One region of the Sulfitobacter sp. 1A10359 genome, then DNA from elsewhere that is predicted to be linked to it. Evidence: riboswitches for the same ligand, from Rfam matches in the RefSeq annotation. Region 1 holds a riboswitch; the other holds the start of a gene.
The links. A riboswitch is a leader RNA that binds a small molecule or an ion and turns the genes downstream of it on or off. The one in region 1 is predicted to bind cobalamin.
Positions count from the first base shown of each region.

Region 2: linked by a shared signal. The riboswitch ahead of ACGYK2_RS13305 (DUF1636 domain-containing protein) and the one ahead of ACGYK2_RS09495 (CbtB-domain containing protein) in region 1 are both predicted to bind cobalamin.

Region 1 covers NZ_JBIFGB010000003.1:218,560-221,958, reverse strand. Annotated here, with positions in the region: gene pncB (nicotinate phosphoribosyltransferase) at 1-602, shown strand, start outside; gene ACGYK2_RS09500 (PAS domain-containing protein) at 606-1,616, opposite strand; cobalamin riboswitch at 1,782-1,999, shown strand; gene ACGYK2_RS09495 (CbtB-domain containing protein) at 2,033-2,203, shown strand; gene ACGYK2_RS09490 (CbtA family protein) at 2,416-3,099, shown strand; gene ACGYK2_RS09485 (hypothetical protein) at 3,111-3,399, shown strand, end outside.
Region 2 covers NZ_JBIFGB010000006.1:4,786-8,184, reverse strand. Annotated here, with positions in the region: gene ACGYK2_RS13310 (GTP-binding protein) at 187-1,266, shown strand; cobalamin riboswitch at 1,292-1,506, shown strand; gene ACGYK2_RS13305 (DUF1636 domain-containing protein) at 1,626-2,033, shown strand; gene ACGYK2_RS13300 (ABC transporter ATP-binding protein) at 2,030-2,812, shown strand; gene ACGYK2_RS13295 (ABC transporter substrate-binding protein) at 2,827-3,399, shown strand, end outside.

The DNA.
Region 1 (3,399 bases):
AGCTTGAGGCGATTGGCACCAACGCGCATGAGTTGCCCATGGTCTATGCGGCTTTAGCCGAAGATGACGCGGAGCTTGCCCGCGCGCCCTATGATGTGCTGTCGGATTGGCATGACGAGCACGAAGGTAACCTGCGGATCATCTTGCCCGATACCTACGGCACTAAGGGCTTTCTCGATCACGCGCCGGATTGGCTGGCGGGCTGGACCGGCATCCGCGTCGACAGCGGCGATCCGGCCACGGCGGCGCAGACGGCCATTGACTGGTGGCGCGCCCGCGGCGAGGACCCGACGACCAAGCGAGTGATCTTCAGCGATGGGCTGGATGTGGACAAGATCAAGGAGTTGCACGCGCAGTTTGCGGGCAAGGCCAAGGTCTCTTTCGGTTGGGGGACGCTGTTGACCAATGACTTCCGCGGGCTGGTGCCGAATGATGCGCTGGCACCCTTTAGTCTGGTCTGCAAAGCGGTCAGCGCCAACGGGCGGCCCACGGTCAAACTGTCGGACAACCCCAACAAGGCGATGGGTCCGGTGGATGAGATCGCGCGTTACAAGCGTGTTTTCGGGGTCGGAGAGCAGGCCGCGCAGCAGGTGATCGTCTGACGGTCAGCCTTCGCCAAGGGCGGCCACGGGGAACTCCGCCGTGGCAATCAACCCTTCGGGCTGCCAATCGTAGTGCAGGGTGCCACCGACCGCGCGGGTCAAGGACTGGATGATCCGCGAGCCGCTGTTGCGCGGAGACTTGATGACCTCCGGCCCGCCTGTTTCGCGCCAGACAAACCGCAGGCGGGCAGGCTCCTGAAGGATGGTGATATCGAGCGATACCCGCCCGGTATCGGAACTGAGCGAGCCGTGTTTCACCGCATTCGTCGCCAGCTCGTGCAAGGCCAGCGTCAGGGGGGAAACGAGGCGGTGCGAGATCAGCGGATTCGCCCCGGTGAGGTTGATCTGATCCTCGGTGGCCGAGGTATAGGCCCGCATGATCGGCCCCATCAGCGTCTCGAAATCCACCTCATGCTGGTCGCTGCGGCCAATCGTGTCGAAATGCGCCGCGCCCAAGGCGGCCAGCCGCTCGATCACCTTGTCGGCAAAGGCCGCGGGGCTCGGCTCCTCACGGGCGGTCAGGCGGACCATGGCGGTCATGACGTTGACGATATTGCGCAGCCGGTGCAGCAATTCGTCATCGGCCAATTGCCGGTGCTCCCGCTCCGCCCGGCGGCGTTCGGAAACGTCGAGTTGCGAGCCGAAGAAGTAGATCAGATTGCCATCTTCGTCATTGATCGGCCCCAGTTGCAGGGCGTTCAGGAAGCGGCTGCCATCCTTGCGGTAGTTCACGATCTCAACCGTGTCGACCCGGCGCGCCAGTAGGATTTCGCGCACCGCATCGACGCTTTCGCGCGTGGTTTCCGGGCCTTGCAGGAAGCGGCAGTTCTGGCCCACGATCTCATCCAAGCCATAGCCGGTCAGATCGGTGAAAGCGTCATTCACATAGACGATGGGGTTGTCCGGCAGGGTCGGGTCGGTGATGCACAGCGGCAGGCGGGCATAGCGCACGACCTTGCCTAGAACGTCTTCGGTCAGGGTCTGCCGAGCGGCGGAGACCGTGTTGTCGTTCATGAATTCCCGCCCTTTGATCAAAACTGGCCGTCAATGTGCCCTGCACGTGGCTTTTGGGTCAACCCGCATACTGGGGGTTGGGCCATATTTATCTACTAAATGCTGTATGCGCCATACGGTTCCGCGAGGTTCGATAAATGCGGCTTGTCAGGAAGGGCCTAAAATGCGTAATTGAGGGCGCTTGGTGTCCCGAAAAGCGCCTTCGAGTGTGGGACCGAAAAGGGAATTCAGTAAGGGGTCGCCCGACCCTGAAGCCGAAGCCGCCCCCGCGACTGTAAGCGGTAAGCCAATGCCCCTCGTGCCACTTGTCCTTTCGGACGGGGAAGGCGGGCAAAGGCCACGACCCGCGAGCCAGGAGACCTGCCAGGCAAATGAAACGCTAGATCCCGTCGGGTGTGACGGTAAGGAGATTGAAGATGACGACGATGATTAAGACCGCCGGTGCCACGCGCAGCAAACTCGTACCGGCGCTGTTTGCCGCCGTATTGGGTGTGGCTCTGATGGCGCTGACCGGCCATGTGCAGGCCGCAGCACTGCATGATGCCGCCCATGACGTGCGCCACGCGACAGGCTTTCCCTGCCACTAAGCGCCGCGTTCGGTATCACTGGGGTCCGGGCTGCCATGCCGCAGTCCGGCTGTCTGTGATTCTGCCATTTATCAATGCCTGCCTTTCGCTGTTTTGCCCGCGCCCGCCGTTCGCTGCGTCGGGAGGGCTTTGGCACATCTTGAGGCTGGCTGATGGCTCGGCCCGCGTTTCGCGCGGCGCTGAGTATCATTTCGCATCTAAGGATCATTGCGATGTTTTCACGTTTTCTGACTTCCGCCCTGTTTGCCGGGGCCTCTGCCGGCCTGTTGACCGGCCTGCTGCAACTCTATTTCGTGCAGCCCGTGCTGCTTCACGCCGAGCTTTATGAGACCGGCGCGCTGGTGCATTTCGGGGCCGACCCCGTCAGCGCGCACCCCGATTTGCCCGGTTTCGATGCCGTCCGCGATGGGTTGAGCCTGATCTTCACCATGCTGACCTATACCGCCTATGCGCTGATCCTTCTGGCCGCGATGAGCCTTGGCGAAGAGCGCGGCGCGGTAATCGATGGCCGCTGGGGCATCCTTTGGGGTGTCGCCGGTTTCGTGGCCTTCCACCTCGCGCCGGGGTTCAGCCTTGCGCCCGAAGTGCCCGGCGTCGCCGCCGCAGACATCACTGCGCGGCAGATCTGGTGGTTCGCCACCGCAGCGGCAGCGTTGGTAGCGCTTTGGCTGCTCGCCTTCGGCAAAGGCTGGGGCGCGTGGATCGGCGCGGCGGTTCTGCTGATGGCCCCCCATGTCGTCGGCGCACCCGAACCCGAAAGCTTCAGCGGCCCGGTACCGACAGAGATCGGCGCGCTCTTCGCCGCGCGTGCGCTTGGCATCGGCTTGGCCGCATGGGTGTTGCTGGGCAGTTTCGCCGGGTTCTTTTGGCAACGTGAAGGCGCGCAGAGCGCCTGAGGGAGGTCGAAATGGACAGATCACTGGCGCTTTTCGCCATTGGATTGGTCTTTGGCGGTGGCATCGGTTTTGCCATCGCCGCAAGCAACGGTGTGACCTTCGACGGCCATGACCACGGCGACCCTGCCGCCCATGGCGGCGGCGGGCATGTGGCCATGGATCACGGTGGCGCGGATCACGCGCGCATGCATGGCCAGCCCATCGCGCTGGCCGCCGAAGAGGCCCCCAGCCTTGCAATCCGCGTGACCCCCGACCCGATGTCAGGCCATAACCTTTTTGTTGAGACCGAAGGCTTCGCCT
Region 2 (3,399 bases), on a different contig from region 1:
TAACCCAAGGTCGCTTTCTGCGGCGCAGCAACAACGCCCTTCGATTGGGCGGTTTGAGGTGGACCTGCCAAAATTTAGGCGCTGAGCGCATGGATTTGGCAAGCTCGGGGCACCGGCCTACGGGTTGCACCTCATATTGTGATGTTATAACGTTTCTGAAATAATCCATAGCAGAGCCCGCAAACCATGCCCGCCACCGACAAACGCATTCCCGTCACCCTGCTGACCGGCTTCCTCGGCGCGGGGAAAACCACGCTGCTCAATCACATCGTCGCAAGCGAAGAGGCTCCCAAAATCGCAGTCGTCGTGAATGAATTCGGCGAGGCCGGGCTTGACCACGATCTGATCGAAACCGCCGACGAAGAGGTCATTCTCATGCAATCGGGCTGTCTGTGCTGCTCGATCAGGGGGGATCTGTCGCGGACGCTGCAAGACCTCAAGCGCCGCAGGCAGACGTGGCGCGTGCAATTCGACCGCGTTGTGATCGAGACGACGGGGCTGGCCGATCCCGGCCCCATTCTCCAGACCTTTTTGGCCGATCCCTATCTGGCCCGCAAATTCCGCGTGGACGGGGTTGTGACGGTCGTCGATGCCGCGAATGGGCCGGACACGCTGGATCAGCAGTTCGAAGCCGTCTCGCAGGTGGCGATGGCCGATCTGCTGGTGCTCAGCAAATCCGACTTGGTGACCCAGCAAGCGCTTGCCGCCTTTGAAGGCAGGCTGCGCGACCTCAATCAAACGGCGCGCATCATCAAGGCCGAACGCGGGCTTATCCCGGTTGCATCGCTCTGGGGGCTCAGCGGTATGCGGCGGGCGGTTGATGCGAGCAACGTTATGGAATGGCTCACGCCCGTCGAAAAGTCCGATCCGCTTGACAACCTCTCGGGCTTCGCCGCGCCCACGGCATCCGCCCCCATGATGCAAACCCACCAACATGATGCGCGGATCGGGTCGGCCTCCATCGTTCTAGACGCACCGATCCCGGCCGAGGCTTTCGACCTTTGGCTCGACACGCTGGTCAGGCTGCGCGGGTCCGATCTTTTGCGGGTCAAAGGCATCGTGCATCTGGAAGACGTCCCCATCCCCTTTGTCTTTCACGGCGTGCAGCATCTTTTCGATCCGCCCGTCCCCCTGCGCGACTGGCCAAAGGACGACCGGCAGTCCCGCATTGTCGTCATCGCCCGCGATATGACCAACCCCGAACTGAACCGGAGCCTCGATATGCTACGCGCCCGGCGCGATGGGCCGGAGCGACAGGCGGGATAGCAGCTTGACCCGGCATGGCTCTTCGGCCACAGATCATGGCGATGGTTTCCAGCCGCCGCAGCGGCGTCTGGGATGAAAAGGGAATACGGTAAGGCAAGCAGCGCGCGCCGAAACCGTAACTGCCCCCGCAACTGTGAGCGGTGAGCGACCCCGGCAAAACCACTGAGCTTTAGGCTTGGGAAGGTTCGGGCGAGCGTCGATCCGCGAGTCAGGAGACCTGCCATCACCGGCACCGAGAGGGCCGTAATTGCAACTCAACCCAGACGGGGTGTCTGGTTAGGAGAACATGATGGCGACAGGGAAACTCCCTTGCTGTAGAACATGGCTGCTCGATCCCCCGCGCGATCGCGGAGGGCGACATGGATACGCATCAAAACCACAGGATTACGGTTTGCACCTCATGCAAACACAAGGGCAAGGATTGCCGGCCGGGCTTTGACCTAATCCAGAGGCTGAGCGCCGCAATCGCGGCAGCCGGCGCGGCGATCCCTGAGGGTTTCGAGATCGCGGGCGTGGCCTGTATGGCGGGCTGCGACCGCCCCTGCACGGTGGCCTATCACGCCAGCAAAAAGGCGACCTACCTCTTTGGCGACATCGACCCTGACGAAGACATCGACGACCTTGTGGCCTTCGCCCAGCGTTATGCCACATTGAATGACGGCTGGTGCTCTTCGCTGGACCGCCCCGGCAAACTGCGCAAATCCACCCTTGCGCGGGTGCCCGCGGCGATGATCGAGCTGAAACCCAGCCACCTGCGCGTCTCATGAGAGCCGCCGACCTTGCAGTAAAGGATGTAAGCTGGGCGCCGGGAAAATCGGGCCAGCCGGTTCTGCACCCTACGTCCTTTACCGTCGCAGCGGGCGGCGTTCTGGGCGTGTTGGGGCCGAATGGCGCGGGCAAATCCACCCTTTTACGTCTGCTCTACCGTTTTCAACCGCCCCAAACGGGATCGATCCATGTGGGCGGGCAGGATATTTGGTCCCTCTCCGCCCGTGCCGCCGCGCGGCGCATCGCCGCTGTCTTGCAAGAACAGACGCCGTCCTTTGGGCTGACGGTCTTGGAGATCGTCCGCCTTGGCCGCACGCCTCATCGCGCGGCGTTTTCGTCATCCAGCCGCAAGGACGAGCAGATCATCGACCGCGTCTTGGACCGGCTCAGCCTGCACCCCCTCGCCCACCGCGATGTCGGCACCCTTTCGGGCGGGGAAAGGCAGCGCGTCATGGTCGCCCGCGCCTTGGCGCAGGAGCCGCAGGTCTTGGTCCTGGATGAGCCGACCAACCACCTCGATATACGCCACCAGCTTGAAATCGTGTCCCTGATCCGCGGATTGAACATGACCATCGTCGTCTCGCTTCATGATCTCAATATGGCCGATGGCATCTGTGACGAGGTGCTGGTGCTGAAAGACGGCTATCCGCAGGGCTTCGGCCCGCCAAATACGGTTCTGACCGATGATCTCGTCTCAAGAACATTTCGCGTCGACGCGCAGCGCGAGCGGCTCACCCCCAGCGGCGCGGCGCATTTCTCTTTTGCCCTTCCAGATTGAAACGGAAAACTCTTATGAAACTTACTCTCACCACTCTCGCCGCCCTGATGATCGCCGGATCGGCCTTCGCCCAGACCACCGTGCAAAGCTGCGACCGCGAAGTCACCTTCGATCACCCACCCCAAGCCGCGGTCGCCAATGACGTGAACCTGCTTGAGATGATGCTGGTGCTCGGCCTCGCAGACCGCATGGTGGGCTATACCGGCATCTCGGGCTGGAACAAACTGGACCAAGAGATGACCGCAGGTGTCGCAGCGCTGCCGGAACTGTCGTCGAAATACCCCTCGCGGGAGGTGCTGATCGGGGCGGATGCAGACTTCTTCTTTGCCGGTTGGAACTACGGCATGAAGGTCGGCGGCGAAGTGACGCCAGAAACGCTCGCCCCCTTCGGCATTCAAGTCTATGAACTCACCGAAAGCTGCATCCATATCGGTCAAAAAGCCCCATCCTCGATGGAGGATATGTATAACGACATGCGCAATCTCGGCACGATCTTCGACGTCTCGGATCGCGCGGAAAGTTTGATCGAAGGCTACCAAGCTGAACTCGACGCATTCCTAGCGGCGCTGCCCCCGCTTGAGACCGCC